Regions from separate parts of the Streptomyces sp. NBC_00859 genome, predicted to be linked through region 3. Evidence: riboswitches for the same ligand, from Rfam matches in the RefSeq annotation. Region 3 holds a riboswitch; each other region holds the start of a gene.
The links. Region 3 has a riboswitch for thiamine pyrophosphate ahead of thiC (phosphomethylpyrimidine synthase ThiC). Riboswitches for the same ligand answer to the same signal wherever they lie in the genome.
Positions count from the first base shown of each region.

Region 1: it holds a riboswitch for thiamine pyrophosphate, as region 3 does, so the genes downstream of both, thiO (glycine oxidase ThiO) here and thiC (phosphomethylpyrimidine synthase ThiC) in region 3, are expected to answer to the same signal.
Region 2: it holds a riboswitch for thiamine pyrophosphate, as region 3 does, so the genes downstream of both, OG584_RS08575 (thiamine ABC transporter substrate binding subunit) here and thiC (phosphomethylpyrimidine synthase ThiC) in region 3, are expected to answer to the same signal.

Region 1 covers NZ_CP108826.1:6,036,551-6,038,809, reverse strand. The annotation lists gene OG584_RS26455 (NAD(P)/FAD-dependent oxidoreductase) at 1-858, opposite strand, end outside; TPP riboswitch at 990-1,102, shown strand; gene thiO (glycine oxidase ThiO) at 1,100-2,259, shown strand, end outside.
Region 2 covers NZ_CP108826.1:2,098,003-2,100,261, forward strand. The annotation lists gene OG584_RS08570 (ABC transporter permease) at 1-3, opposite strand, end outside; gene OG584_RS08575 (thiamine ABC transporter substrate binding subunit) at 78-1,202, opposite strand; TPP riboswitch at 1,275-1,379, opposite strand; gene rlmN (23S rRNA (adenine(2503)-C(2))-methyltransferase RlmN) at 1,409-2,259, opposite strand, start outside.
Region 3 covers NZ_CP108826.1:4,052,837-4,055,095, reverse strand. The annotation lists gene thiC (phosphomethylpyrimidine synthase ThiC) at 1-1,345, opposite strand, end outside; TPP riboswitch at 1,338-1,464, opposite strand; gene OG584_RS17375 (YibE/F family protein) at 1,535-2,259, shown strand, end outside.

The DNA.
Region 1 (2,259 bases), 2.0 Mb from region 3:
CGCGACCGTGCGCGGCCCCTGGAGGGCGTTGTCCCAGTGGTGGACCAGCAGCCGCTCGCCGTACCGGCGGGACGGGAAGGACGCGCAGTCGCCGACCGCGTACACACCGGCGGCCGAGGTGCGCAGCCGTTCGTCCGCCGTGACCGAGCCGTCGGCGCCCCGTGCGATCCCGGAGCCGGCGAGCCAGCCGGTCGCCGGTCTGGCCCCGATTCCGACGAGCACGGCCCCGGCCGGCAGCCTCCGCCCGGATTCCAGGACCACGGTGCCGGGTTCGGCACGGGCCACCCGCTCGCCGGTGATGAGTTCGGCTCCGCTGTCGGCGTACCAGCCGGCCATCGGAGCCGAGACCTCGGCGGGCAGCACCCCGGCAAGAGGCCGGCCGGCCGCCTCCACCACGGTCACCGCGCACCCCGCCTCCCGCGCGGCCGTCGCGAACTCGGCGCCGATCCACCCGGCACCGACCACCACGACGTCCAGCCGGTCCGCGAGGACGGCCCGCAGCCGCCCCGCGTCGTCGAGCGTGCGCAGCAGATGGACGCCGGGGACGCCCTCGCTGCCGGGCAGCGTGACCGGGTGGGCACCGGTGGCGACGACCAGCGCCTCGTACGGGAGGGGGCCGCTCGCGGTGTCCAGTTCCCGGTCTGCCGGGCGTACGCCGGTCACCTCGCACCCCAGCCGCAGTTCGACCCCGAGCGCGCCGAAGTCGACGTCGAAGGCGGAGTGTTCGGCCTTGCCGAGCAGCACCGCCTTGGAGAGCGGCGGTCTGTCGTACGGCGGGTGGGCCTCCTCACCGATCAGCGTGACGGATCCGGTGAAGCCCTGGTCCCGCAGGGCGACAGCGGTCTGGACTCCGGCCATGCCCGCACCGGCGATGACGACGTTCCTCGGCTCGCTCACCTGATCACCTTAAGCAGCTGACTCGGCGTCAGGACAGGGGCGGTCATGGGACGCCTTACGGGGCGGTGCGGACCGGGGTTAGGCTGGCACGCGGAACTACTCGCGGGAGTCCGGGCGCACCGGGCTGAGAGGGAGGCTGGACGGCCTCCGACCGTACGAACCTGATCCGGGTCATGCCGGCGAAGGGAGGGGCTGGACGCCCATGCACACACATCACGCCAACACCTCGGACGTAGCTGTCGTCGGGGGCGGGATCATCGGTCTGGTCACCGCCTGGCGGTCGGCGCAGCGCGGACTGCGCACCGCTGTCGTCGACCCGCAGCCGGGCGGCGGTGCCGCGCAGGTCGCGGCGGGCATGCTGGCCGCCGTCACGGAACTGCACTACGGCGAGCAGGTGCTGCTCGGTCTGAATCTGGAGTCCGCCCGGCGCTATCCGGCGTTCGCCGCGGAGCTGGAGGAGGCGTCGGGGCAGGATCTCGGCTACCGCGCCTGCGGCACGCTCTCCGTGGCCCTCGACCTGGACGACCGGGCGCATCTGCGGGAGCTGCACGCGCTCCAGCTCCGCTCGGGTCTGGAGTCGGAGTGGCTCACGGGGCGCGAGTGCCGGCGGCTCGAACCGATGCTCGCGCCGGGTGTGCGCGGCGGGCTGCGGGTGGACGGTGACCACCAGGTCGATCCGCGGCGGCTGGCGAAGGCGCTGCTCATCGCGTGCGAGCGGGCCGGGGTGACCTTCCACCGCGGCTGGGCGGAGCGCCTGACGACGGAGGGCGGCCGGGCCACCGGTGTCGTGCTCGCCGACGGCACCGCGCTCACCTCGGGCCAGGTGGTGCTGGCGGCCGGCAGCCGCAGCGGACAGCTCGCGGGGCTGCCGGACGCGGTGCTTCCGCCCGTGCGTCCGGTCAAGGGCCAGGTGCTCAGGCTGACGGTGCCGCGGGTCTACGCGCCGTTCCTCAGCCGGACCGTCCGCGCGGTCGTCCGGGGCAGTCACGTCTATCTGGTCCCCCGTGAGAACGGCGAACTCGTGGTCGGCGCGACCAGCGAGGAGCTGGGCTGGGACACCACGGTCACCGCGGGCGGGGTCTACGAGCTGCTCCGCGACGCCCACGACCTGGTGCCCGGCATCACCGAACTCCCGCTCACCGAGACGTGCGCGGGGCTGCGCCCGGCGTCACCCGACAACGCGCCGCTGCTCGGCCCGACCGCGCTGCCCGGCCTGCTGCTGGCCACCGGCCACTACCGCAACGGTGTGCTGCTCACACCCATGACCGGCGACGTGATGGCCGGACTGCTGACCACCGGAGAGCTGCCGGCCGAGGCCCGTGCCTTCTCTCCCCTGCGCTTCTCGCCCGTACGACAGGAGCA
Region 2 (2,259 bases), 2.0 Mb from region 3:
CATGAGCGCGAGCCGGACCGCGGTCCGGCGCCGCCCGGCCCCGGCCGCGGAGGGCTGCCCCGCCCGCGCCGGGCCGTCTACCTCAGGACGATCGAGGACCACGACTTGACCCACTGATCACGGTTCTTGGCGATCGTGCCGGGCGCGACGGTCTCGGGCCGCGTGACCTTCGCGCCGTACTTCGTGAACAGCGCGGGCTCCTTCGCACCCTTCACCACCGGGTCCACGAACATGTTGAGCGGCATGTCCTCCTGGAACTTCTTACTGATCAGGAAGTCGATCAGGGCCTTGCCGCCCGCCTGGTTCTTCGCGCCGTCCAGCAGCCCGGCGAACTCGATCTGCCGGAAGCAGGTCGAGGTGGCGACGCCGGTCGGAGCGGTCTTCGGCTGTGGCTCGGCGTCCAGCACCTCGGCGGGCGGGCTCGACGCGTACGACACGACGAGCGGACGGTCGCCCTTGGCCTTCTTGCCGCCGGCCGAGCCGGAGAAGTCGTTGTTGTACGCCTGCTCCCAGCCGTCGTCGACCTTGACGCCATTGGCCTTGAGCTTCTTCCAGTACCCCTGCCAGCCGTCGCCGCCGTACCTGGCGACCGTGCCGAGCATGAAGCCGAGCCCGGGTGAGGACGTGGCGACGTTCTCGGTGACCAGGAGGTTCTTGTACTGCGGCTTGATCAGGTCGTCGAAGCTGCGGGGCGGGGCGATCTTGTGGTCGGCGAAGTACTTCTTGTCGTAGTTGACGCAGAGGTCACCGCTGTCGACGGGCGTCACCCGGTGCTTCCCGGCGTCGAGCTGCACGGCGGGTGCGACCTGGTCCAGGCCCTTCGCCCGGTACGGCGTGAAGAGGCCGTTGTCGAGCGCCCGCGACAGCAGGGTGTTGTCGACGCCGAAGAAGACGTCGCCGCGCGGGGAGCCCTTGGTGAGGATCTCCTGGTTGAGCGCGGCACCGGCGTCCCCGCTCTTGAGGACGTGGACCTTGTAGCCGGTCTCCTTCGTGAACGCCTTCAGCACGGAGGGCGAAGCGACGAAGGAGTCGTGGCTGACCAGTGTCACGGTCTTCGACTGCCCGGCGGACGAACCGGAGCCACCGGAACTTCCGCAGCCGGCGAGCGCCGAGACGCCCAGCGCCGCGGCCAGCGCGGTGGCCGTCAGTTTCCCGGTCGTGAGCGTTCTGCCTGCCGTACCCGCTCGCTTGGTGTTGCTCACTGGATTCCTCCTGGGATGGGACATCCAGGAAGAGACGCGGCCCTGCCCACGGGAGCGGGCAGGGCTGAACAGCTTGAGTAGTGACCGAACTTCCTACCCGGAATGACCCGGGCAAGGTCCAGAGGGTCTGCGGCGTGGCCGCACTCTCAGCGCTGTGGCGCTCCCCTGTCGGAATATGAAAATGTGCGGCCCACGTTACACGGGCCCTACCGCTCGGCGGCCGCCAGCTGCCCGCACGCTCCGTCGATCTCCTGGCCACGGGTGTCCCGTACGGTCACGGGGACGCCGTGGGCGGCGATGGCGGCGACGAACGCCTTCTCGTCCTCCGGCCTGGAGGCGGTCCACTTGGACCCCGGAGTCGGGTTGAGCGGGATCAGATTGACATGAACAGGCTTGCCCTTGAGCAGCCGGCCGAGCCGGTCGCCCCGCCAGGCCTGGTCGTTGATGTCACGGATGAGCGCGTACTCGATGGAGATGCGGCGGCCGGACTTCTCCGCGTACTCCCACGCGGCGTCCAGCACCTCCCGGACCTTCCACCGCGTGTTCACCGGGACGAGCGTGTCGCGCAGCTCGTCGTCGGGCGCGTGCAGCGAGACCGCGAGGCGGCACTTGAAGCCCTCGTCCGCGAAACGGAGCATCGCGGGCACCAGACCCACCGTGGACACGGTGATCCCGCGCTGGGAGAGGCCGAGGCCGTCGGGCTCGGGGTCCGTGAGCCGGCGGATCGACCCGACCACCCGCTTGTAGTTGGCGAGGGGCTCGCCCATGCCCATGAAGACGATGTTGGAGAGCCGCGCGGGCCCTCCCGGCACCTCGCCGTCGCGCAGGGCGCGCATGCCGTCGACGATCTGGTGCACGATCTCGGCGGTCGAGAGATTACGGTCGAGGCCCGCCTGGCCGGTGGCGCAGAAGGGGCAGTTCATACCGCAGCCGGCCTGCGACGAGATGCACATGGTGACCCGGTCCGGGTAACGCATCAGCACGGACTCGACGAGCGTGCCGTCGTGCAGCTTCCAGAGCGTCTTGCGGGTGGTGTCGTCGTCGCAGCTGATGTGCC
Region 3 (2,259 bases):
TGCCCCACCAGGCGATCATCGCAGCGCCGATGCCGGAGGTGATGTGGTCGTACGCCGGTGCCACGTCAGTGGTGAGCGGGCCGAGCGTATAGAACGGCGCCTCGTCGCAGATCTCCTGCTGGAGGTCGATGTTCTCCTTGATCTTGTGCATCGGGACGTGCCCGGGGCCCTCGATCATCGTCTGCACACCATGCCGCTTCGCGATCGTGTTGAGTTCCCCGAGCGTGCGCAGCTCGGCGAACTGCGCCTCGTCGTTGGCGTCCGCGATCGACCCGGGGCGCAGCCCGTCGCCCAGCGAGTAGGTGACGTCGTACGAGGCCAGGATGTCGGACAGCTCCTCGAAGTGCTCGTACAGGAACGACTCCCTGTGGTGCGCCAGGCACCAGGCGGCCATGATCGATCCGCCGCGCGAGACGATCCCGGTCTTGCGGCGTGCGGTGAGCGGCACGTACCGGAGCAGCACTCCGGCGTGCACCGTCATGTAGTCGACGCCCTGTTCGGCCTGCTCGATGACGGTGTCCTTGTAGATCTCCCAGGTCAGCTCCTCGGCCTGGCCGTCCACCTTCTCCAGCGCCTGGTAGAGCGGCACCGTACCGATCGGGACGGGTGAGTTGCGCAGCACCCACTCGCGGGTGGTGTGGATATTGCGCCCGGTGGACAGGTCCATGACCGTGTCCGCGCCCCATTTGGTGGCCCAGGTCATCTTGTCCACCTCCTCCTCGATGGAGGAAGTGACCGCGCTGTTGCCGATGTTGGCGTTGACCTTCACCAGGAACCGCTTCCCGATGATCATCGGTTCGATCTCGGGGTGGTTGACGTTGGCCGGCAGCACGGCCCGCCCCGCGGCGATCTCCTCCCGTACGACCTCGGGGGAGACGTTCTCCCGGATCGCGACGTACTCCATCTCAGGTGTGACCTCCCCGCGCACGGCGTACGCGAGCTGGCTGACCGCGCGCCCTTCGCGCCCCCTTCTGGGCTGGCGGGGGCGCCCGGGGAAGACCGCGTCGAGGTTCCGGAGACCCCCGCGCGGCGATGTGTGCTTGATCCCGTCGTCCTCGGGACGGGCCGGGCGGCCCGCGTACTCCTCGGTGTCGCCGCGGCCGACGATCCAGTTCTCCCGGAGCGGGGCGAGCCCGCGCCTGATATCGGTGTCCACGGTGGGATCGGTGTACGGGCCTGACGTGTCGTACAGCGTCACGTCCCGGCCATTGGTGAGGTGCACCTGCCTGACGGGCACCCTGAGGTCCGCGCGCGAGCCCTCCGGGCCCGCGACATACCCCTTGTGCCAGCCCGGCTTGCGCTCGTCCTGGCCGATGGCAGGCGTGCGTGCATCCGCTGTGGTCATGAGACCTACTCCCTACGCCGGCATTACCCGGTAACAGGTTCGGCGGTCGGCGCAGCTCTCAGCAGTCTGCTGGTCAGCGCCCTCTCAGCCCGGTGCTCCGAGCTCCCGCGTGTGCAAAGGTGCCCCCACGCTAACGCCCCGCACCGCTCACTGAACAGAGGGCCTCTGCCTTCTTGCGATGATCTGGCGGTGACACCACTCCCTGAACGGGCTCCTGGCGGGCACAGCCATACGCACGGCCACGGTCCGGCGGCACCCGTTTCCAAGCATCTGCGCAAGGTCATCGCAGGGGTGCTGATCCCCTTCGCGGCGGCGGTTGTTGTCGGACTCGCGGTCCTCTGGCCGGGTGGGGCGCCGCCCCATGCCCGCAGCGGTGTCGGCTTCGACCGGCAGACGCAGCAGGGCAAGGTGGTACGGACCGTGCCGGTCGACTGCGCGGACGTGCACGCCGGTCAGTCGTCGACGGCCGGTGCGGGGACGGATCCGGGCGCGGCGGAACAGCAGGCCGGTTCCGGAACGGCCCGGAAGGACGCCCAGTGCAAGAAGGCGGAGATCGAGGTGTCGAGCGGCAAGGACAAGGGCCGCACATTCACCGAAATCGTCCAGCCGGACTCTCCGCGGCAGTTGCACGGGGGCCAGGGCGTCATCGTGGCGTACGCCCCCGACGCGCCCCGCGAACTTCAGTACTCCGTGTCCGACGTGGACCGGAAGTTCCCGATGGCACTGCTCGGCGGGGCCTTCGCGCTGGTGGTGGTCGCGGTGGGGAGACTGCGCGGGCTGATGGCGCTGGTCGCACTGGCCGTCAGCTTCGCCGTGCTGACGCTGTTCATTCTGCCCGCGATCCTGCGCGGGTCGAATCCGCTGGTCGTGGCGGTGATCGGGGCGAGCGCCATCATGCTGATCGCCCTGTACAC